Regions from separate parts of the Arthrobacter sp. NicSoilC5 genome, predicted to be linked through region 4. Evidence: riboswitches for the same ligand, from Rfam matches in the RefSeq annotation. Region 4 holds a riboswitch; each other region holds the start of a gene.
The links. Region 4 has a riboswitch for thiamine pyrophosphate ahead of LDO22_RS06985 (FAD-dependent oxidoreductase). Riboswitches for the same ligand answer to the same signal wherever they lie in the genome.

Region 1: linked by a shared signal. The riboswitch ahead of thiC (phosphomethylpyrimidine synthase ThiC) and the one ahead of LDO22_RS06985 (FAD-dependent oxidoreductase) in region 4 are both predicted to bind thiamine pyrophosphate.
Region 2: linked by a shared signal. The riboswitch ahead of thiD (bifunctional hydroxymethylpyrimidine kinase/phosphomethylpyrimidine kinase) and the one ahead of LDO22_RS06985 (FAD-dependent oxidoreductase) in region 4 are both predicted to bind thiamine pyrophosphate.
Region 3: linked by a shared signal. The riboswitch ahead of LDO22_RS12315 (ECF transporter S component) and the one ahead of LDO22_RS06985 (FAD-dependent oxidoreductase) in region 4 are both predicted to bind thiamine pyrophosphate.

What each region holds. Positions count from the first base shown of each region.
Region 1 covers NZ_AP024660.1:1,161,551-1,167,298, forward strand. The annotation lists gene LDO22_RS05490 (RNA-binding protein) at 1-18, opposite strand, end outside; gene rpsP (30S ribosomal protein S16) at 20-442, opposite strand; gene LDO22_RS05500 (hypothetical protein) at 689-1,141, opposite strand; gene LDO22_RS05505 (VOC family protein) at 1,283-2,158, opposite strand; gene LDO22_RS05510 (amidohydrolase family protein) at 2,257-3,339, opposite strand; TPP riboswitch at 3,417-3,524, shown strand; gene thiC (phosphomethylpyrimidine synthase ThiC) at 3,541-5,346, shown strand; gene LDO22_RS05520 (alpha/beta hydrolase) at 5,343-5,748, opposite strand, start outside.
Region 2 covers NZ_AP024660.1:1,040,646-1,046,393, forward strand. The annotation lists gene proB (glutamate 5-kinase) at 1-347, opposite strand, end outside; gene obgE (GTPase ObgE) at 352-1,941, opposite strand; gene rpmA (50S ribosomal protein L27) at 2,060-2,323, opposite strand; gene rplU (50S ribosomal protein L21) at 2,385-2,693, opposite strand; gene thiD (bifunctional hydroxymethylpyrimidine kinase/phosphomethylpyrimidine kinase) at 2,957-4,477, opposite strand; TPP riboswitch at 4,485-4,582, opposite strand; gene LDO22_RS04855 (Rne/Rng family ribonuclease) at 4,763-5,748, opposite strand, start outside.
Region 3 covers NZ_AP024660.1:2,615,220-2,620,967, forward strand. The annotation lists gene LDO22_RS12300 (UDP-N-acetylglucosamine 1-carboxyvinyltransferase) at 1-481, opposite strand, end outside; gene LDO22_RS12305 (energy-coupling factor transporter transmembrane component T) at 611-1,411, opposite strand; gene LDO22_RS12310 (ATP-binding cassette domain-containing protein) at 1,408-2,955, opposite strand; gene LDO22_RS12315 (ECF transporter S component) at 2,955-3,578, opposite strand; TPP riboswitch at 3,646-3,786, opposite strand; gene LDO22_RS12320 (heme-degrading domain-containing protein) at 3,873-4,415, shown strand; gene LDO22_RS12325 (iron-containing redox enzyme family protein) at 4,605-5,660, shown strand; gene LDO22_RS12330 (CDGSH iron-sulfur domain-containing protein) at 5,657-5,748, shown strand, end outside.
Region 4 covers NZ_AP024660.1:1,501,288-1,507,035, forward strand. The annotation lists gene moeB (molybdopterin-synthase adenylyltransferase MoeB) at 1-776, opposite strand, end outside; gene LDO22_RS06960 (TetR/AcrR family transcriptional regulator) at 862-1,527, shown strand; gene LDO22_RS06965 (DUF3107 domain-containing protein) at 1,590-1,814, shown strand; gene LDO22_RS06970 (hypothetical protein) at 1,873-2,175, shown strand; gene LDO22_RS06975 (thiazole synthase) at 2,248-3,063, opposite strand; gene thiS (sulfur carrier protein ThiS) at 3,068-3,304, opposite strand; gene LDO22_RS06985 (FAD-dependent oxidoreductase) at 3,301-4,602, opposite strand; TPP riboswitch at 4,595-4,713, opposite strand; gene thiE (thiamine phosphate synthase) at 4,741-5,490, shown strand; gene LDO22_RS06995 (RNB domain-containing ribonuclease) at 5,530-5,748, shown strand, end outside.

The DNA of each region.
Region 1 (5,748 bases), 340 kb from region 4:
CAGCGCTTCTGCCAGCAATCTACTCAGCCTCGGTGGTCTCAGCTTCGGCGTCGGCCGGGGCCTCGGCAGCGTCAGACTTGGATGCCTTCTTGGTGATGGCTTCCGGGATGATGACCGAACCCTTTTCCGGGGCAACGAAAGCTTCCTTCTCGACCTTGGTCTTGAGGGTGCCTTCCTGGCCCGGCAGGCCCTTGAACTTCTGCCAGTCACCGGTGATCTTCAGGATCGCGGCAACCTGCTCGGACGGCTGGGCGCCGACGGACAGCCAGTACTGTGCACGCTCGGAGTTGACCTCGATGAACGAGGGCTCTTCGGTGGGGTGGTACTTGCCGATTTCCTCGATGGCGCGGCCGTCACGCTTAGTGCGTGAGTCCGCGACGACGATGCGGTAGTACGGGGCGCGCATCTTGCCGAAGCGCTTAAGGCGAATCTTTACGGCCACTTTTGTGGTCACTCCTGTTTCAGAAAAGGGGTGAACCCGGCGTTCTGCACCCGTGGGGCGGGCCATACTTGCGGGCTCGAAGGACAGGATCCGGACGCGGAGAGAGGGGCCACGCAGATCGAGTACCTGTTTATTGTGCCAGATGAGCGCTGTTATTTCGACTTGGCACTGCCGTCCGTGGCGCCGCAGGCCGCCCGAAGACTGCCTGCGGCCCGCAGGGCAGTTCCGAAAACGGGCCGGGAAGGGTCAGGCGGACCAGACGTACAGCCCGGTACGTTCGGAATCGTCGATTCCGGCAGCAAGTTCCGCCAGCTGCTGCACGTACGTCCGCGCCTGGGCGGCATCAAACGGCATGTCCTCCTGGGCGGCCCATTGCTCCGCCACGTCGTCAAGGACGTTGCCTTCGCCCTCGGTTTCATAGGTGAGCAGGTCGGCCAGAGCCCGGACCATTGCCGGCGGAACGGCAAGGAGGGAGTCGCTGGCGACATCGACCATGGTCAGCTCATAATCGGCCCCGCCGGCGTGGACGGCCGTCCCGGCAAGATCGCCGAGCTGCTCCACCTCGAAGTCGCTAATGCCCTGGATCCGCACGGCCTGGCCGGCAGCTGCGCCGTCCGCGGAGCCGCGTCCTTCATCAAGGAGGCCGGCGCGTTTCAGCGCGGCGTCATGGGTGGCGACAAAGATCTCGGTGAAGCCCATGGCTGGTGCCCTTCTTCCGTTGGCGGAGCTGCGCGCCGGGCGCTGCCTGCCGCCCGGCCGTACGGGATTAGCCTAGTAGCTGCGGGGCGGCCGGCGCACACCCGCGGGCCGCCCGCGCAGTGCGGCCCGGGGCGGGATCAATCAGCGGACGGCCACGCGGATCCGGTTCCGCCACGGGTCCTCGAACCTGAGTTCCGAACCGGTGTGGTGGGCGGGCACCCCGGCAACCTTCAGGCGGTCGGTCAGCGCCCCGACGTCGTCCCCTGACGGAACCTCGATGAGCACCTCACCCAGCCCAAGGGTGTCCTTGCGCGGACCTGCGCCGCGGCTGTTCCAGACGTTCATGGCCATGTGGTGGTGGTAGCGGCCTGCGGAGACGAACAGTGCCTGCCCGTGCCAACCCGCGGTCTTTTCGAAACCGAGCGTTCCCACATAGAAGTCGCGGGCGGTCTGCACATCGCCAACCTGGAGGTGGACGTGGCCTACGCCGGCCGCCGTCTGCCGCTGGCCTTCCAGGGACTCCTCGGTGAGGTACTGCTCAAGGTAGCGCTGCGGCGGGAGCGCCAGGCTGTCCATGACCACGTCGGTCCCGTTCCAGGACCAGTTGCTGCGGGGGCGGTCCCAGTACAGCTCGATGCCGTTGCCCTCGGGGTCGGTGAAGTAGAAGGCTTCGCTGACCAGGTGGTCGGCACTGCCCGTGAAGGCCCGCGGCTCGTACTGGGCAGCAGTGGCGACGGTCGCGGCCAGGGAGGCCTGGTCCTCGAAGAGCAGCGCGGTGTGGAACAGGCCCGCCTCTCCCCTGCCGGGAAGGTGCAGTCCGGGAGCCGGCGCAAGGTGGACCAACGGCCGGCCCAGGCGGCCAAGGTAGAGCCCGCCGTCCTGCTCTGCCACCACCTCAAGGCCCAGCGCACGCTGGTAGTAGTCGGTCATGACCTTCATGTCGCCCACCTTGAGCATCACGGTGCCCATGGCGAGGTCGGCAGGAAGAAGATCCTGGCTGCTGGCTGATGCGGTCATTGAAGGCTCCTTGCATTGGCGGCCGTCCCATTGGCGGCCTGTCACCTATTAAAATTACTTGAAGCTTCAATTTATTCCAAGTCCCCGGGAACCGTTTGTCAGCGAATGATCCGCCCGCCCAGCACCACGTGCTCCAGCGCCGTAATGGTCTCCGGTACAGCCCGCGGATCTTCCCGGCATACGACGACGTCGGCGCGGGCCCCCTCTTCCACTCCATCCGCTCCCAGCCAACTGCGTGCTGCCCAGCAGGCGGAGTCGAGGGCCGCGTCCATGGGGAGGCCGGCGCCGTGCAGGGCGAGGATTTCGTCGGTGATCCTGCCGTGCCGGATCACGCTGCCGGCATCGGTGCCGGCAAAGATGCGCACACCCGCTGCGTGGGCTTCCGCCACCCGCTCGAGCCTGCGTTCCCATAAGGCGCGCATGTGGGCTGCATAGCGCGGGAATTTCGCGTCCGCCTGGGCGGCAATGTCGGGGAAGGTGGCGATATTGATGAGCGTGGGCACGATCGGTACGCCCTGCTCCACGAACCGGGGCAGGTGGCGGGACAGGAGCCCGGTGGCGTGCTCGACGCAGTCGATGCCGGCGTCCAGCACCTGGTCCAGGGTGTCTTCGGCGAAGCAGTGCGCCGTCACCCTGGCGCCTTCGTCGTGCGCCGCCTGGACGGCATCGCGGACGACGGCGGCGGGAAACGATGGCGCCAGGTCACCGGCGCTGCGGTCAATCCAGTCACCCACCAGCTTGACCCAGCCGTCGCCGTCGCGCGCCTGCTTGCGGACGGCCTCCACGAGGCCGTCCGGTTCAACTTCCTCAGCGAAGCCGCGCAGGTAACGGCGCGTCCGGGCGATATGGCGCCCGGCACGGATCAACACCGGGAAGTCCCTGCCACCCTGCATCCAGCGGGTATCCGCCGGCGAGCCGGCATCCCGGACCAGGAGGGTTCCGGCGTTGAGGTCCGCCTGCGCCTGGTCCCTGGCGGCTGCGGGCTCCACGGGGCCCGCGGGGCCCAGGCCGATGTGGCAGTGGGCGTCCACGAAGCCCGGCAGGACCCAGCCGTCGAGTACCCGGCCGGGAGGAGTGTCCGGCTTGTTGAACGTGAGCCTTCCGTCCACCGACCAAAGTCCATGCCGCACCCGGTCCGGCGCGGTCAGGACGGGTCCACGGAAGTGGATGATGTCTGCCATGGGGCTCCTTTCGATGCCCGGTCAGGCTAGCACCGCAATTATGACAAGCCTGGTTCAGGGGCCTGTGGTAGCTTCGTTCCTGACCACACGGGTGCCCTTGCAGGGGCTGAGATCGGGCTGACGCAGCCTGCGACCGTTGAACCTGTCCGGGTAATGCCGGCGAAGGAAGTGAGTATTCCCTTGAGTACGCAAAACACGCAGTTGAACCCTGCCCTGCTGCCGTCCGCCGGGGAGCCCGGCGACACATCCGTTCCGCAGGTAACCCAGTCCCTGAAGTCCCATTCCCTCGCCTACCTTGCGGATGAGGCGTCCGGGATCCGGGTACCGGTGACGGAAATTTCCCTTGAACCATCACCCAACGGCCAGCCGAACGCACCCTTCCGGACCTACCGGACTGCCGGACCCGGCAGCGACCCCGTCCGCGGGCTGCAGCCCTTCCGCGCAGAGTGGATCGCCGCGCGCGGGGACACCGAACCCTACGGCGGCCGGGAGCGCAACCTGCTCGACGACGGCCGCTCGGCCGTGCGCCGCGGTGCTGCCTCCGCGGAGTGGAAGGGCGCACAGCCGGTGCCACGCCGCGCCGTCGACGGCCGGACGGTGACGCAGATACACTATGCCCGGCAGGGAATCGTGACGCAGGAAATGCGCTTCGTGGCGCTGCGCGAAAACTGCGACGTTGAGCTGGTCCGCAGCGAGGTTGCTGCCGGCAGGGCCATCATCCCGAACAACATCAACCATCCGGAATCCGAGCCGATGATCATTGGCAAGGCTTTCCTGGTGAAGATCAACGCGAACATTGGCAACTCCGCGGTGACGAGTTCCATCGCGGAGGAGGTGGACAAGCTGCAGTGGGCCACCCAGTGGGGTGCCGACACCGTCATGGACCTCTCCACCGGCGACGACATCCACACCACGCGGGAGTGGATCATCCGCAACTCCCCCGTGCCGATCGGGACGGTGCCGATCTACCAGGCGCTGGAAAAGGTCAACGGCGAGGCCAACGCCCTCACGTGGGAGATCTTCCGCGACACCGTGATCGAACAGTGCGAGCAGGGTGTGGACTACATGACCATCCACGCCGGCGTGCTGCTCCGCTATGTCCCGCTGACGGCCAACCGGGTGACCGGCATCGTCTCGCGCGGCGGCTCCATCATGGCCGGCTGGTGCCTGGCCCACCACCAGGAGAACTTCCTGTACACGCACTTCGACGAGCTGTGTGAAATCTTCGCCAAATACGACGTCGCCTTCTCCCTGGGTGACGGCCTCCGCCCTGGTTCCACGGCGGACGCCAACGACGCCGCGCAGTTCGCGGAGCTGGACACGCTCGCCGAGCTGACGCAGCGGGCCTGGGGGTACGACGTCCAGGTGATGGTGGAGGGGCCCGGCCACGTTCCCTTCCACCTGGTCCGTGAGAATGTGGAACGGCAGCAGGAGCTGTGCAAGGGTGCGCCCTTCTATACCCTGGGCCCGCTGGTCACCGACATCGCTCCCGGCTACGACCACATCACGTCGGCAATCGGCGCCACCGAGATTGCCAGGTACGGGACCGCCATGCTCTGCTACGTCACGCCAAAGGAACACCTGGGCCTGCCCAACAAGGACGACGTCAAGACGGGTGTCATCACCTACAAGATCGCGGCGCACGCGGCGGATCTGGCCAAGGGCCACCCGGGGGCGCACGAACGGGACGACGCCCTGTCCAAGGCACGGTTCGAATTCCGCTGGCGCGACCAGTTCGCCCTGTCCCTGGATCCTGTGACCGCGGAGGCGTTCCACGACGAGACGCTTCCCGCTGAACCGGCCAAGACGGCGCACTTCTGTTCCATGTGCGGCCCCAAGTTCTGCTCCATGCGGATCAGCCAGGACATCCGTGACGAATACGGGTCGGCAGACTCGCAGGCGGCACTGGCGGACATGGCATCCGGCATGCGGGAGAAGAGCCAGGAGTTCCTGGCCAAGGGCGGCAAGGTGTACCTGCCGGAACCGACGGTCGCTGCCGGCAGCTAGGACGCCCGGGCGGGCTGGCTTCGGCTGACCCCGCTGATGAACTGGCGGATGGCCCGGTCCCCGTCCAGGGAGTCCTGGGGCCGGTGCCCTCCCGCGGCAACGCGGTGCAGGGCACCGGTCTCCCTGAGGTACCCGGCAATTTCCTCATAAAGCGGCTCCCAGCCACCGGTCAGGACCAGCGTGGGGACACCGGGAACAATATGCAGCGGCGCATCCCAGGACGGCGCCTGAAGGCGCAGCCTGCGGGCGGAGCGTTTTTCCTCGATGGTGGCCGGCTGCTGGAGGTCGGTGGCGTAGACGCGGCGGACGAATTCGCGCTGGAAGTCGTCGTCACTGAGCTGGTGGCGGACGTCGAAAAGCGGCTGCATCAGGCTGATATGCGCGGCCGTGGCCGGCAGTTCC
Region 2 (5,748 bases), 460 kb from region 4:
AGGACCTGGCTTACGGTGACGCCGTGTGCACCGAAGGCCTGGGTGTACCGGGCCATCAGGAGCCCCTGGCCCACGCTGGCCGCGGCCTGCTGGGTAGCCAGGTCACGGGGACGCTTGGCCAGCCCGAGGGGAGCCAGCCCCGCAGCGATCGCACCGGAGGACACCAGGATGATTTCGGCGCCTGCGTTGCGCTTGGCAGCCAGTGCGTCAGCCAGGGCAGTCAGCGATTCCTCCGAGATGCCGCCCTTGATGCTGGTCAGGGAAGAGGATCCCACCTTGACCACGATCCGGCGGGCACCGGCCAGCGCGCTTCTGTCCGCAGCACGTCCGGCCGGTACTGCGGTCATGCCCCTAGAGGTCATCGTCCGCTTCCAGTCCGCTTTCCTTGACGGGTCGGGCGGCACGGCGGCCACTGACGGACTCGGTCCAGATGCCGGCCTTGCGCTCCGCCTCAAGTTCGGCGCGGGCGGCAGCCTTGGCATCGCGGCGCTCCTGCTGCTCTTCGCGCTTCTGGCTGCGGGTGGGGCGGTCGCCGATGTCGGCGAACCGGACGTCGGTGCCGCGCGGCGAGGCCAGCAGCTCAGCCCCCGCCATCATGGTGGGCTCCCAATCGAAGACGACGCCGTCATCGTCACCGATGACCACCGTGTCGCCGGGCTTGGCGCCCTGCTTGAACAGTTCGGTTTCCACCCCGAGCCGGGCAAGCCGGTCCGCCAGGTAGCCGATGGCCTCTTCGTTGGTGAAGTCGGTCTGCTTGACCCAGCGCTCGGGCTTTTCGCCCAGGACGCGGAACAGCGGCTCCAGGTTCTTTTCCTCGCGGCGGATCTTGAACCCGGCTTCGTTGACGGCGCGCGGACGCAGCACCACGGGCTGTACCTTGGGCGGGGCCGCCGCCACCGCGTCGCGGGCGGCCTTGACGATCTCCGCCATGGCGAAACCGAGCTGGCGCAGGCCCTCATGGCTGGTGGCGGACACCTCGAAGACGCGGTAGCCGCGCGACTCGAGTTCCGGGCGCACGAACTCGGCCATGTCCTTGCCGTCGGGCAGGTCCACCTTGTTCAGCGCGACCAGCCGCGGGCGGTGGTTCAGGGGAACCACTTCGCCGTCCTGGCCCGCGTAGCTCATGTCGACGGCGTACTTCTCGAGCTCACCTTCGATGATGGCGAGGTCCGTGAGCGGGTCACGGTCGGATTCCAGCGTGCCGCAGTCGAGTACGTGGACCAGGGCCGCGCAGCGCTCAACGTGGCGCAGGAAGTTGTGGCCCAGTCCCCGTCCCTCGCTGGCGCCTTCGATGAGGCCAGGAACATCGGCGATGGTGAACCGCACTTCGCCGGCCTGCACCACGCCCAGGTTGGGAACCAGGGTGGTGAACGGGTAGTCGGCAATCTTGGGGCGCGCAGCGGACATGGCCGCGATCAGGCTGGACTTGCCGGCGGACGGGAAGCCCACCAGGGCGATATCGGCAATGGACTTCAGTTCCAGGACGATGTCCCGGGAATCCCCCTCGATGCCCAGCAGCGCGAAGCCCGGGGCACGGCGTTTCTGGGAGGAGAGGGCCGCGTTGCCCAGGCCGCCGATGCCGCCGGCGGCTGCCACAAACTCGGTACCTTCGCCGACGAGGTCCGCCAGGACTTCACCGTCCTTGGTCTTGACCACGGTGCCGTCCGGCACCGGCAGCACGAGGGTCTCGCCGTTCTTTCCGCCGCGCCAGTCGCCCATGCCGGGTCCGCCGTTGCTGGCGTGCCGGTGGGGTGCGTGGTGGTAGTCGAGGAGGGTGGTGGTCTGGTGGTCCACCCGGAGGATGACGTCGCCGCCGTTGCCGCCGTTGCCGCCGTCGGGCCCGCCCAGCGGCTTGAACTTCTCGCGGTGGACGGAGACGCATCCGTGGCCGCCGGTTCCACCGGATACGTGCAGGACTACCCGGTCTACAAAGCTGGCCACGTGGATCTCCTCAAATGCTGTTTAGATGGGCGCCCGCGGACGCCACATCGATTGTAATGCGGTTAAAAGAACAGTGGAGCGGACCCTCAGGCCCGCTCCACCGCTTCAGAACTGGTTGTTACTCTGCAGCTGCAGCAGCAACGATGTTGACGACGCGACGACCGCGGCGGGTGCCGAACTCAACGGCGCCCGGGGTCAGTGCGAACAGCGTGTCGTCGCCGCCACGGCCAACGCCGGCGCCCGGGTGGAAGTGGGTGCCACGCTGGCGGACGATGATCTCGCCTGCGGAAACTACCTGGCCGCCGAAGCGCTTGACGCCGAGGTACTGAGCGTTGGAATCGCGACCGTTGCGAGTGGAGCTCGCGCCCTTTTTATGTGCCATCTGAAATGCCTGCCTCTAAATTCTGGGGAATCTGTTGAAATACCTGAACAGTAACCGGTGGTTACTTGATGCCGGTGATCTTGACCTTGGTCAGTTCCTGGCGGTGACCCTGGCGCTTCTTGTAGCCGGTCTTGTTCTTGAACTTCTGGATGACAATCTTAGGACCACGCAGGTCCTGGAGGATTTCAGCCGTAACAGTTACCTTGGCCAGGTCAGCGGCGGCGGAGGTGACCTTGTCACCATCAACCAGGAGCAGTGCGGGCAGCTCGATGGTGCTGCCGGCTCCACCGGCGACGCGGTTCAGGGTAACGAAGTCTCCAACGGAAACCTTCTCTTGGCGGCCGCCTGCGCGGACAATCGCGTACACCACTTGGGAACTCACTTCTCTCGACGTTTATTACAAAATTTGCGTGCGGAACCGACTCGGAAAAGCCAGGGTTCTCGCTGTGCCTCAACGCCGTGGGGTCATAACCCAAGTGTTGGCGTAAGCACCGAAGATCCAGAATACGCTAAATCCATCTACGGCCGCAAATGAGGCTGGTTCCGGCGGCCCGGCTGTGGTAGTAACCACACCCCGACAAGCAGCACCGCAACCATGCCCCTCCATAATAGCGGCGGTGCTGCCCGCAGGGGTCAGGCATGCAGCCTCGGCGCGTCGAAGAATTCCACTTCCAGGCGGCAGGACTGCCTGAAGGCGGTCACCATCGCCGCCTGTTCATGGTCGGAGGCCTTCCGCCCTGCCGCGTCCACGATGGCGATGGCCCGCCGGGTGGCTTCGGCGAAGCCCTCGTCGGCGTAGGTCCGGAGCCAGGCTGCGTAGGCGTGGCCGTCAGGCGCTCCCGAGGCGAGGAACTGGGCGTGCAGCTTTTCCCCTACCTCGGCGTAGAGCCAGAAACAGGGCAGAACAGCGGCGGCCAGGACGGCGTAACTTCCCGACGCCGACGCTGCAGTGAGGTGGTCCACGTAGGCCTTGGTGACGGGGCCAAGTCCGCCCTGGGCAGGGCGGGTGCTGAGCCATGAGCGGTGCAGCTCCGACTCCACCTCCAGGCATTGCTGCGAGGATCCGGCCCAGAACAGCTGCTCCGCTTCGGAGGGGGCCAGGGCACTGGCCCGGGCGAGGACGCGGGAGTAGCCGTTCAGGTACAGGGCATCCTGCGCCAGGTAGTAGGCAAAGTCCTTCTCAGCAAGGTCTCCGGAGGCCAGGCCGCGGATGAAGTCCAGGGCGTAGATGTCCGCCACGTCCTGCTGGGCTTCCGTCCACAGCCGGGCAGCGAAAGCGCCTTCCGCGGGGGCCGGCCGCACATGGTGGAAATGGTGCACGGGGCCGTTGCCCTGGCCCACCTCAAGCTGCTCCGAGTTCTCAAGGGCGCCGGCCAGCCATGGCTTGACCGTCAGGAGCGATGCCTCCCAGTCCCCAAGGCGTGCCTGGACGGTGGCCATCGCGGAGGACAGGGAGCAGCCGGTGCCATGGCTGTTGCGGGTGGAAATTCGTTTGCCGTGCACTTCCACCACTTCCTGGGACAGGAGGCCGGCCGTGTTGACCAGCGCGTCCGGGCAGTCTGCACCCGCGAGGTGGCCACCCTTGACCAGCGCGGTGGCTCCGGTGGCTTCGGCAAGGCGCCTTCCCTGGTCCAGCGCCGCCGGCCAGGTCCCGGCAGGGTCCCCGCCCACCAGCATGGCAAGCTCCGGAAGGTTGGGAGTGATGAGGTGCGCCAGGGGCAGCAGTTCGCGGAGGGCAGCCTCCGCGGATTCCTTCAGCAGCCGGTCACCACTGGTGGCCACCATCACGGGGTCGAGGACCACGACGGCGGGGCGCACCTTCTCCAGCCAATGCCGGACAGTGCGGATGACGCTCTCGTCGCCCAGCATGCCGATCTTGACCGCGTCGATGGAGATATCGTCGCTGACCGCGTCCAGTTGTTCGGCGAGGAAAGCGGCCGGAGGAACGTGGACAGCCTGCACGCCACGGGTGTTCTGTGCCGTCAGGGCGGTGATGGCAGCCATACCGTATCCGCCGTGGGCGGCAATGCTTTTGAGGTCGGCCTGGATGCCGGCGCCACCGGACGGGTCGGAGCCCGCGATCGAGAGGACCCGCGGGACGTCCCGGCCCGGGGGCAGCGCGGTGGGAACGCCGGAGGCAGCAGGAAGGGGCATGGAAAGGGTCGAAGACAAGAGACATCCCTTCGCCGGTACTAGCCGGACAGGTTCAACGGGTCTGGATCTCAGCCGGCCTTCTGCGCGGCACCCCGTGTCGGTTTCCACCCTAGCCCGTAGGCCGCACCAGGAGGAAAGGATGACAGCCCTCGGGTCAAGGAAACAACAACCTCGCAGCAGCAGGAATCCCCGCCACACGGCCGATTCCCACGGTGCTTCCCGGGTGAATCGTCCGCAGGACGGGGATTCCTTACTGCGTGGCCGTTTGGCCGGTAACTCCTGCGCCTAGAGCTCCGAGGCAGGCACACCCACGCCGAGGATGATGGGTTCCTCGGGCGCCTTGCCCGGTTCCGCCGGTGCCTGCTGGGGCTTCACGGGTTCGGGAGCCTTGGCCGCGTGCGAATGGCCTGCGCCTGCCGCCTGGACGTTTTCGTGATGCTGGACGGCGGTCTCGTTGGCGGCACCCTGGGCACGGCTGGCGGCACGGTGGCGCCGCGGCCTGCGCTGCCGCGACTGCTCCAGCGTGTGGTCGGAGTAGTCCTTTCCGGCTGCAGCTTCCGTTGCGGCGGCGCGGGCTTCCGCTCCCCCGCCGTCGTGCTGCCGTTCCGGCGCCGCAGCCTCCGGCACCTTCACGGCCTCGGCGGTCTTGGCAGGCGCGTTCTCCACAGGGGAAGCCGGCTGCCCAAGGTGGGCGAACGCTTCCGCGAGCCGGTCCAGGGTGAGGGCGGGCAGGGGATGCTGTTCCTCAGCATGCTCCACGAACGGAAGCGGGACTTCCTCGCCGCCGAACGTCAGGACAGCCGCAGGACGTGCCGGGGCATCGGCGTCGTGCTTCTCCTCGACGGGCGCCGGCGCAGGCTCTACGGAAGGCACCTGCCGGGCTGCCGCCACCTCATCGTCATGCAGGTGGGCAGCGTGGGCCGCAGCGGCAATGTTCGCCAGGGCAAGCCTGGTGGCCTCCGCCTTGGCGTGCCGCTCGGCGTCCGACGGGTCCGGCTGGACCGTGTGCACGTGGACGGCAGGTGCCGGGGCCGCTTCGGGCTGCTGCCCGCCGCGTCCGCGCCGCCGCTTGCGTTCAGTACGCACGCCGGGCTGGGTATTGTCGTTCCGCTGCCCTTCCGGACGGGCTTCCGCGCGGGCTTCGGGCCGGTTGTCGGTGCGCTGGACGTGGTGCTCGGCGGCAACGATGTTGGCGCGGCGGTGCTCCACGGGATCGTCGTGGGTCACAACGCCACGGCCGGCGCAGGCCTCGCACTGTTCGCCGAAGACTT
Region 3 (5,748 bases), 1.1 Mb from region 4:
CCGCGTCCACGTCCATGGCGTCCAGGTCCAGGACGGCAGGCCGGCGCAGGCGGAGATCCGTGTCATTGAGCCAGGTGCACTCGACGCCGATGCTGGTCAGGACCTCGACGATGCGGTTGACTTCCTCGATCCGGGCCAGGCGCCGGAGCACGGTGGTGCCCCTGTTGATCAGGCTGGCGCACAGCAGGGCGACGCCGGCGTTCTTGCTGCTGTTGACGTCGACGGCTCCGGACAGGGTGCGGCCGCCTTCCACCCGCAGGTGGGTCATCTGCGGCTTGGCCACGTTCACGATGCTGCGGTCAAAGATGTTTTCCAGCCGCTGGATCATTTTCAGGCTCAGGTTCTGCTTGCCCTGTTCCATCCGGGCCACGGCGCTCTGGCTGGTGCCAAGTTCGGCGGCCAACTGCCCCTGGGTCCACCCTTTCTCGCTCCGGGCGTCCCTCAGCATGGCGGCAACGTGTTCAGCGGTCTCCTGGGTCATACCGCGAATATATCATAAATGAGCTATCCAGCCTTCGTGGCAGCCACCCACGGGCGCGGAAGGGGGCTCCAGGAGGGCGGTACCCATTCGGTGCGATAGGGAGCCCCGCCTGTCCCCCGGGCGGGTGGCTTAACTCCCCAGCCACACCATATTCCAGGTACCGGCCGTAACAGCTGCGAAAAGGGCGAGTCCGGCCACCAGGACGCCGCCTGCCACCACCCAGAGGTCCAGCGGGCTGAAGGTGGACCCCCGGGCCCAGGTCCGCCGGCCGCCGCCGAAACCCCTCGCCTCCATGGTGACGGCGAGCCTCGATGCACGGCGGATGGCCTGGACCAGGAGCCCGAAACTTTGCCCGAGTGTCGCCTTCACCCGCTGCCCCAGGCTGCCCCGCGCACCTACGCCGCGGGCACGCCGCGCCATCCCGATGGTCTGCCATTCCTCGGCCATGAGCCCCACCAAACGCATCGCAGCCAGGGTTCCCAGGACGAACCGGTGCGGCAGGCGTGCCTTCTGCGCGAGCGCGTCGGCGAGGTCGGTGGGATCGGTGCAGCTCATCAGGAGCACCGCCGGGAGGGCGATCGCAAAACCGCGCAGCAGGAATCCTATGCCGAGCTGGAGGGAACCCTCGCTCATGGTCCAGATGCCGGCGTCGAGCAGGATCCTGCCGCTGTCCGGCGCCAGGATGGAGGTGCTCCAGCCTCCCACGGCAGCGGCGAGGATCAGCGGCCAGCCGCGCTGCCACAGCAGGGACAGGGTGAGCCCGGCCAGGGGAAACAACAGAAGTTCGAACACCAGGGCCACGGACGCGGACACCCAGTCGATGGACAGCGCCAGGACGGCCGTGATGAGCAGGACGGCCGCGAACTTGCTCAAAGGGTTGGCGCGGGCAAGGAGGGCGTGGTTGCCGCTCAAGGTGAGTTGCTGCCTCATGGCGCCACCGCTTCCGCCACGGCCATCCGCAGTTCCGCCCCGCCCAGCGCCTCCGTGAATTCGGCATCATGGGTCACGGCTACCACCGCGGTGCCGGCATCAAGGAGCTCGGACAGGAACGATGCCAGCTCGGCCCAGGTATTGGCGTCCTGGCCGAACGTGGGCTCGTCCAGGATCAGCACCTGGGGGCTGGCGGCCAGGACGGTGGCCACGGACAAGCGCCGCTTCTCACCGCCGGAGAGCGTATAGGGGTTGGCGTCCACCAGCTGGGTAAGGCGCAGCCGCTCCAGCAGTTCCTCAACCCGGTCCTCGCCGTGCCCCAGGTGCCGGGGGCCGAAGAGCAGCTCGTCAAGCACCTTTCCGGTGACGAACTGGTGCTCCGGCTCCTGGAACACCGTGCCCACCCGCGAAATCAGCTGCTCGGCCTTCCACTTGTACGGGTCGATGCCGGCACCGCGGCTGAGGTCCAGCGTCGCGGACACTTTTCCGGACACCGGCTCAAGCAGCCCTGCGAGGGTCAGCGCGAACGTGGACTTGCCGGCACCGTTGGCGCCGGTGATGGCAAGGGCCTGCCCGGCACGGATCTGCGCGGACACGCCTTCCTGGACCGGGACCGGCGGGATCTTCCGGAAGCCTTTGCGGCGGGGGCGTTCGCGGGAGACGCCCAGCTGCTCCGCGGCCAGCAGGAGGCTGCCTGCACCGGGAGCCGGGACGGCGGCGCGGGCGCGTGTGGCCGGCACATACCCGGGCACCCAGACGCCCGCTGCGGCCAGCATGCTCCGCGCCTCCGTAAGGACGCGGTCCGGCGGCCCGTCCAGGAGCACTGCAGGATCCGCGGCGGAGCCGGGCTGCAGGACCACGATCCGGTCCACGAGGTCCTTCCAGACGGACACCCGGTGCTCCACCACCACCAGCGTCGCCCCGGTTTTGTCCAGGGAGCGGGCCACGGCGTCGCGGACCTCCAGCACGCCGTCCGGGTCCAGGTTGGCGGTGGGCTCGTCCAGCAGGATCAGTCCGGGACGCATCGCCAGGATGCCCGCCAGCGCCAGGCGCTGCTTTTGGCCGCCGGAGAGGGCCGACGTCGGGTGGTCCAGCGGGAGGTGGGCGAGCCCGACGTCGGCAAGTGCCTCGTGAACGCGCGGCCAGATGGCGTCGCGGGGCACCGCAAGGTTTTCGGCGCCGAAGGCGACGTCGTCCCCCACCCGCGACAGGACCACCTGGGTCTCCGGGTCCTGCTGCATGAGACCGGCGCGGCCGCGCCGTGCCCGGGGCGGGGCTCCGTCAACCAGCAGCGAACCGGACTCGTCGGCGTCGCCTGCCTCGCCGTCGTCGTTTATGTCTCCCAGGACGCCGGCAAGGGCGTGCAGCAGCGTGGACTTTCCGGCGCCGGAGGGCCCCAGCAGGAGCACCCGCTCCCCGGGGGCGATGTCCAGGTCAAGGCCGTGGACGGCGGGCTTGGCCCGTCCGGCGTGCCGCCATCCCCAGCCGCGGGCGGCGATGGCGGCAGGCTGGATCGTGCCGGAGGCGTCCTGGGAGGGTGCCATCAGGAGAAGACAGGCTCCGTGGCAGCCTTACGGGACGCGAAGGAGCTCAGCACGCCGGTGCGGGCCAGGCCGCGGGTGGCAAGCCAGGACAAAGCGCCCGCCAGGATGGCCCCGGAAAGGGTGGTCAGCACGATGTAGGCGAGCTTGTCCGCGCCGGAGTAGGCAATGTTCCAGCCCCACGGGGCAAACGAGTCATTCAGGCCGCAGAAGAACCCTGCCGCGGCGCCGGCCAGCAGCGATACAGGCAGGTTGAACTTGCGGTAGACGAAGATCGCGAAAATGATTTCCGCGCCCAGGCCCTGGATGAAACCCGAAAACAGGACCGAGGCGCCGTACTGGGAACCCATCAGCAGTTCGCCGGTGGCGGCTACGGTCTCGCAGAACAGGGCGGCTCCGGGCTTGCGGATGATGAGCATGCCCAGCACCCCGGGAATCATCCAGCCGCCGGCGAGCAGTCCGGTCAGGGGCGGGTAGGCGGCGTTCATGGGGGCGGACAGTGCGGCGGCCCCCTGGTCCCATGCCCAGAAGATGACACCGCCCGCGATGGCCACCAGGGCGGCGACGACGATGTCCACGACGCGCCAGGACTTACTGGTGGTCTTCTTGATTGCTGCAGTACTCATGTGATCCTCCTGGGAAACAGGAGGGGAAAGTGGACCCGGCTGCGGGCCTGTGGCCGTGCATCCGCGACACTTTGAGAACTCGACTCCCTTGCGCCGGTACTAACCGGATCAGGTTCGAGGGTCTGCGGCTGTCCGCACTCTCAGCGCCCACCTGCGGTGCCCGGCCTGTGCCAGGATGCCCGACGGCGGCGCTCCCCTGTCGTTTTTAGTGTTGCTTTGTGGTTGGGTAACGCTGTTAATTTCGCCCAGTTGGGCGTGGTCAAGTTTACACCTGGCAGGAGTAGATTGAGGGCCATGACCGCCAATCCACCGGATGTGACCGGGTTCGATCCTGATTCCAGCGACGCCCAGCCGGAGGGCTCACTGGAGGCGCAGATTGCCCGCATCGAGGCGGAGGTCCGGGAGCTCCAGTTCCCCGGCTTCTCGCTGGACGATGCGTTGAACCTTGGCCTGCTCCTCGTTGAACTGGGCAAGGAGCGGTCGTTGCCCATCGCCATCGACATCGCCAAGGGTGAGCAGGTGCTGTTCCATGTCGCACTTCCTGGCGCCACGCCTGACAACGGCCACTGGATCCGGGCCAAGCAGCGCACTGCCCTCCGGTACGAGGCACCCTCCCTCCTGGTGGGACTGCGTGGCCGGCTGGGCGGCGGCCGGATCGAGGACAACGCCTGGTTCGACCAGTCCCGCTATGCGGCACACGGGGGCGCGTTTCCGATCCACGTCACGGGCGTTGGGGTGGTGGCTTCCGTGGCGGTGTCCGGACTGCCGCAGCTGCAGGACCACGAACTGGTGGTTGAGGCACTGCGCGACATCCTGGGGTCGGCGCTGGACGAGTAGCGCCGGCCAACCAGCCCTGGCTGACCAGGCGCAGCGGGACAAGCACCCGTACATGCCAGGCGGCACCAGGCCGCTTAGCTTTCATTAGTAATCATGCTTACTATGTTGTCCCCGGGGTACGACCACCACAGGGAATGGGAGCACCTTCGGCGTCCCTTCCCGGAACCGGCGCGGCAACCAAGGAGCACCATGAGAATCCCGGACACCAGAGGCCCCATCAGCAGCGCCCTCTTTGCGGCCCTGTCCAAGGCCCCTGATGCAGCCACGCCCGAGCTGGACGGGCTGCATTGGCTGGTCGCGGGGCAGGTGGCCCGAACCGGTGACATCATCGCCGGCGAAGACATCCAGCTGTCCCTCTTTTGCCTCTACGAACTGCATTATTCGGGCCTGGACGGGGTCAGCGACGCCTGGGAGTGGGAACCTGCCCTGATCAGGGTCCGGCGCCTGATCGAGGAACCCTTCGAAGCCGCCCTTCGTGCCGCCGCACGCCAGGCCGCCGGTGATGCCGACCTGGCCGCCGGGATTGCCATGACCAGCGATGCCGTTGCCGACGTCCTTTTTGGCCTCGCCTCTATGGACACCGGTCCCAGCGTTTCCCGCTTTGTCGCACGGAAGGCAAGCCTGGAGCAGCTCAAAGAGTTCCTGATCCACAAGTCCGTGTACCAGTTGAAGGAAGCCGATCCACACACCTGGGCCATTCCGCGGCTCACCGGCCGGGCGAAGGCTGCCCTCGTGGAAATCCAGGCGGACGAATACGGCGGCGGCAGGCCGGAACGGATGCACAGCGCGCTGTTTGCCCGGACCATGCGCGGGCTGGGCCTGGACGACAGGTACGGCGCCTACGTCGACACCATCCCGGCCGTCTCCCTCGCATCCGTGAACCTCATGTCGCTGTGCGGCCTGAACCGGCGGCTCCGCGGGGCCATCACCGGACACCTGGCCATCTACGAAATGACCTCATCCCAGCCCAACCGTTTCTACGGCAACGGATTCCGCCGGCACGGTTTCGCCGCGGACGTCACCCACTACTTCGATGAGCATGTGGAGGCCGACGCCGTGCATGAGCAGATTGCCGGGCGGGACCTCGCCGGCGGCCTGGTTGAAGCCGAGCCGAAGCTCCTTGCGGACGTCCTGTTCGGCGCCACCGCCGTCATGGCGATCGACGGCCGCGTCTCCGCCCACCTCCTGTCCTCCTGGGAAGCCGGGGAAACATCGCTCCGGGCGGCCGTGCCGGCGGCAGCGTGACAAGCTCGCGGCAGGCCTACGACGATTCTGCGAAGCCGCAGCGGCTGGGCGCCGAGGAAACCGGAAACAACGATGAATGTGGTGCAGG
Region 4 (5,748 bases):
ACCCGGATTTCACGCCAGCTGCCGCCCAGTGCGTCAAACAGGGCCACGCGGCCCAGCAGGGAACGTCCGACGCCGGTAATCAGCTTCACCGCTTCGGTCACCATGAGCGATCCCACGGCGGCGCACAGCATGCCGAAGACGCCGCCCTCACCGCAGGACGGCACGGAACCGGCAGGCGGCGCCTCGGGGTAGAGGTCCCGGTAGGTGGGTCCGTGCTTCTCCCAGAACACACTGACCTGGCCATCAAAACGGAAAATGGAACCCCATACGTAGGGCTTTCCCAGGATGGCGGCGGCATCGTTCACCAGGTACCGGGTGGCGAAGTTGTCGGCACCGTCAAGAATGAGGTCGTACCCGCTGAACAGTTCCAGGGCATTGGATGAGTCCAGGCGTACGTTGTGCAGCCGGACGTCAACCAGCGGGTTCAGCCCGGCGATGGCATCGCGTGCCGATTCGGTCTTGGGGCGGCCCACGTCGCTGACGCCGTGGATCACCTGGCGCTGCAGGTTGCTCAGGTCCACGACGTCGTCGTCGATGATTCCGATCGTTCCCACACCAGCTGCGGCGAGATACAGCAGGGCCGGGGCACCCAGGCCGCCGGCGCCGATGACCAGCACCTTGGCGTTCTTGAGCCGCCGCTGCCCGAGCGCGCCTATCTCGGGAATGATCAGGTGCCGGGAGTACCGTTCAACCTCGGCGGGAGTGAGGCCGGCAGCCGGTTCCACCAGCGGATCCAGGGCAGGGGTTGCAACATTTGCGGTGAAAGTCGAAGCCATACTTCAATGTATGCCCCGGGATACCGCCGGGTCATATTACCCCGCAGTAAAGTGAGGGGTAACTGCAATGGAAAGAAGGACAACTGTGGTCCCTGAAGCACGGGCTGACCGTCCGGCCTCCGCCGCACCCCAAACTCCCTCCCGCCCCGCAGGCCAGCGGTCCGCCCGCCTGCCCCGGGATGAGCGCCGCGCACAGCTCCTTGCCGCGGCCCAGGAGGTGTTCGTAGCCAACGGCTACCACGGTGCGGCGATGGATGAGATTGCAGAAACTGCCCATGTGAGCAAACCGGTGTTGTACCAGCATTTTCCTTCCAAGCGCGAGCTCTACCTCGCCCTGCTGGAAAGCCATCTGGCCTCGCTGACCGAACTGATGCTGGGCGCCCTGAACTCCACCACGGACAACGATGAACGCGTCCAGGCTGTCATGCGCGCCTACTTCCACTTCATCGCCAATGACGACCAGGCCCACCGCCTGGTGTTCGAGTCCGACCTGATCAACGATCCCGATGTCAGCTCGCGGCTGGAAACGTTCAACAGGACCTTCGCCGACGCCATTGCCCGGGTCATTGCGGAGGACACCAAGCTCCCCCACCTGGAAGCGGAACTGCTGGGCCGCGGCCTGGCCGGAATGGCGCAGGTCAGCGCCCGGTACTGGCTGGAAACGGACGGCAATCTGGACCTCGATGTGGCCAGCGACCTCATCTACCGTTTAGCTTGGCGCGGAATCTCTCGCTTCCCCAAAGAGTCCTAGACTACAAATGAGACAACACCTCGTAGAGAAACACGAGTACTTTCACAGGCTGGGAGGCCCCCTTGGAAATTAAGATCGGCGTTCAGAACGTTGGCCGCGAAATCGTGCTGGAATCAACCCAGGATGCGGAGACGGTGGCCAAGGTTGTTGGCGAAGCCATTAATGAGGGCAGCGAACTGCGCCTGAAGGATGACAAAGGACGCCTGATCATTGTTCCGGGCAACGCACTGGCATACGTGGAAATCGGTGCCGAGGAGGTCCGGCGCGTAGGTTTCGGCCAGTTCTAGTCCGGCCCGTTTCACCCTCTGCCCGTCCCCGGGCCACCGCAGTTTCCCAAGGAGATCCATGCTTTCGCTGACCATCGTGGTGCTGGCAACCGTCGCCGCCGGCTTCGTCGTCTGGGCCAATGACAAGCGGCATGCCAAATACGGTGCGGCAGTTCCGGCCGGTGTTGCCGCGGGTGTTGCGGCGCTGGCCTGGATCATCCTGATGACTGCGGGCTTCGGCTACTTGCCGGGGACCACGTGGCTTCCGTGGGTCCTGCCCATGGTCCTGGGAGTAGCTGCGGCCATCGCCGCCGTCGTCTACCTGGGCCGTACCCGCGCCCGCCGCGACACGGAACGCCTGACTGTTATTCTGCGGCGCTGACCGCCGGCAGGGCAGTACAAACGCGTGTGGCCACCACCCATCCGGGCGGTGGCCACACCTGTATGACGGGGGTCAGAGGAACTCCGCCCGGCCCTCCATCGCAGAGGAGGCAAGGGCGTGCTCCCGGCGCGGGATGCGCCCGGCGGCCCTGGCCATCCTGCCGGCGATCACTGCGTGCTTGAACGCCTCGCCCATGAGCGCGGGGTTCTGGGCACGCGTCACTGCCGTGGCCAGCAGGACGGCGTCGCAGCCCAGCTCCATGGCCAGCGCGGCGTCTGACGCCGTGCCGATGCCTGCATCCAAGACCACCGGCACCGACGCGCGGGAAACGATCAGCTCGATGTTGTGCGGGTTCAGGATCCCCAGTCCGGTGCCGATCGGGGCGCCCAGCGGCATGACGGCGGTGGCGCCGAGGTTCTCCAGCCGCAACGCAAGCACGGGGTCGTCATTCGTGTAGGCGAAGACCTTGAACCCGCGGTTGACCAGCTGCTCCGTGGCGTCCACGAGTTCCACGGCGTCCGGCAGGAGGGTCTGCTCGTCGGCGATGACCTCCAGTTTCACCCAGTCGGTCTCCAGGGCCTCCCGCGCCAGTTCGGCGGTCAGGACCGCATCCCTGGCCGTGAAGCAGCCGGCCGTGTTGGGCAGCACGCGGATCCCATGGTCCACCAGCAGCTGGAACAGCGAACCGGTTTCAGCAGTGGAGTACCGGCGCATGGCCACCGTGGTCAGGGCGGTGCCGGAGGCCAGCAGCGCTGCGCCCAGGCCGTCCAGGCTGGGTGCCCCGCCCGTGCCCATGATGAGCCGGGATCCGAGGGCGACGCCGTCAATCACCAGGGCGTCGGCGGCGCCCGCGTTTCCGGCGGGGTTGATGGTGCTGGTTTCGGTCATGGCGTCAGCCTCCCTGTACTGCAGTGACAAGTTCAATATCGTCGCCCTCGGCGAGCGCGGTGGCGAACCATTGGCTCCGCGGCACCACCTGGGCATTATGTGCGACGGCGACGCCCAGTTTCCCGCCGTCCGTCGCCTGTCCGTTGGGTGCCAGCGGGCGTCCGGTGACTTGGCTGACGAGCGTGGTGATGGAGGCGCCGTCGGCCACCTCGTGCGTGTTTCCGTTCAGGGTGATGTTCACGCTGTCTCCTTGATGTGGGGTGTGGTGGCGGCTGCCGCCGGCCGGGAGAACCGCTCCGGGCTGAAGGGCGACCAGCGGGAATCTGATGTCCCGTCCAGCAGTGCCGTGCAGATGGCGGCTGCGGCGGGGGTGAGCAGGACGCCGTGCCGGAAGAACCCGGTGGCGATGATGAGTCCCGGGACATGCCCGGCGGCAGGGTTTCCGGACCCCGGATCCACCGGCACGCGGCCCAGCAGGGGCGCGTTGTCGGGGGTACCGGGGCGGGCCCGGGCGGTGCACTCGAGCAGTTCCAGTTCAGCGACGGCGGGCACCAGCGCCTGAGCGTCCCGCAGCAGCTGGTAGACGCCTCCGGCGCTCACGGCATCGGAGAGCGCGTCCTCGCGCTGGGTTGCCCCGATCACCACGGTCCCGTCCTGCCGGGGGACGATGTAGACGGGGACTCCGTGCACCAGCCCACGAACCGTGGAGGTCACCAGGGGCTGGAGGTGCTGCGGAACGGCGAGACGGAGTATGTCCCCGTGGACTGGGCGCAGTGGCAGGTCGAGGCCGTCGGGCAGGCCGCCAAGGTCCCCTGCCTGCAGGCCGTTGGCCACGATGGTTTCCGTTGCCAGGACGGTGCCGCCGCCGGCGAGGCTGGCACCGGCAACCGTTCCGCCCTCCCACAGCAGGCCGGTGGCCCGGTCCGGCACGGCATACCCGTCCACCGCGCCCGCGGCGGCCAGCTCCGGGGACGTCAGTGCAACGCCCGCGAGGGCCAGCCGCAGGGCCGCCACCAGGCGCCGGGGGTCCACTTGGTGGTCCGCGGGTGTGTCCAGGGCACAGGCGATGGCGGGGCTGAGGAGCGGCTCGCGTTTGCGGGCTTCGCGCACGGCCAGGGGCTCCACCCCCAGTCCGTTGGCCTGTTGTACCGCGCGGAGGTCCATCAGCGCGCGGCGGTCCGCGGCGTCGGCACCCACGGCGAGTGTCGGCGTCGTCAGGTATCCGCAATCCGCCCCCGTCGCGCCGGCGATCCCCGCGGCGAACCCTGGCCAGCGGGACGACGCCTCAAGCATCAGTTCCAGGAGGTCCTCCTCCTGGTAGTGCAGTTCGCTGACCGGGGCCAGCATGCCCGCGGCGGCCCAGCTGGCACCGTTTCCGGGTGCGTCGTCGATCAGGGCAACGGAGCGTCCGGAACGCTGCGCCTCCCAGGCGATGCCGTGGCCCACCACTCCCCCGCCGATGACGGCGACGTCGGCCCGGACAGTGGAGTTTGCGCTGGCGCCTTCGGGCCCGGGGAGACTGTCAACGGGGTTGCGCATGTGGTTCCTTCCCTACGCCGGCATTAACCGGATCAGGTCAAGCGGTCGGCTCTGACGCCCTCTCAGCCCGGCGCTTTATGACAGCTGCCGCGGGCTCCCGCAGTACCAGCCCAGTTTAGAGGAACTAGGCTTGCAGGCATGAATGTGTCCGCCTCATCCCTGCCCGCCGGCCCCCACGCCCCAGCCTCCGCTGCCCTCCCCGCCGAAGTTGCCAACGCCGGCCACATTGACGCCCTCAAGGCAGCGCGCCTGTACCTCTGCACCGACGCACGGACTGCGCGCGGCGATTTCGCGGACTTCGTTGACGCCGCGTTTGCCGGCGGCGTGGACATCATCCAGCTGCGCGACAAGACCATCGAAGCCGCAGAGGAACTGGACCTCCTGGCGGTCCTGAAGGAAACAGCGGTACGCCATGGCCGGCTGTGGGCCGTCAACGACCGTGCGGACATCGCCGTGCTGTCCGGGGCGCCGGTGTTCCACATCGGCCAGAAGGACCTTCCGCTGCCGGCAGCGCGGACGCTGGTCAACGGCAACGCGGCCATTGGGCTCTCCAGCCACACCACTGACCAGGTGGACGCCGCTTTGGCCGCAACGGTGGGGCCGTCCGGGCTGGACTACTTCTGTGTGGGTCCGGTCTGGGCCACGCCCACCAAACCCGGCAGGGCCGCCGTCGGCCCTGAACTGGTGGCATATGCCGCCGAAGCCTCCCGGCAGGCCGGAGATCCCGTGCCATGGTTTGCCATCGGCGGCATCGACCACGGAAACGTCCGTGACGTGGTGGAGGCCGGTGCCGGCAGGATCGTGGTGGTCCGCGCCATCACCGAAGCACCCGACCCCGCAGCCGCCGCCGCCTCCCTTCTCGACGCGCTGGACGGCACCGGCTCCTGAGCCTGCTTAATTCCGGGACTTGGGGATACGCTGATTTTTGTGTCACATCATCGGTTGGCCCCCAACGTCCATGACCACAAGAACGCCCTGGAAGAGGCGCTGGGCCTGCTGCGGACGGAACTTGAACTGCCGGGACCGTACCCCGCCGAAGCAGTGGAAGACGCCCGCGCCGCCGTCGCCGCGCTGAAACTGCCGTCCTACGACCTGACCGCCGTCGGATTCGTGACCATCGATCCGGCGTCGTCCACGGACCTGGAC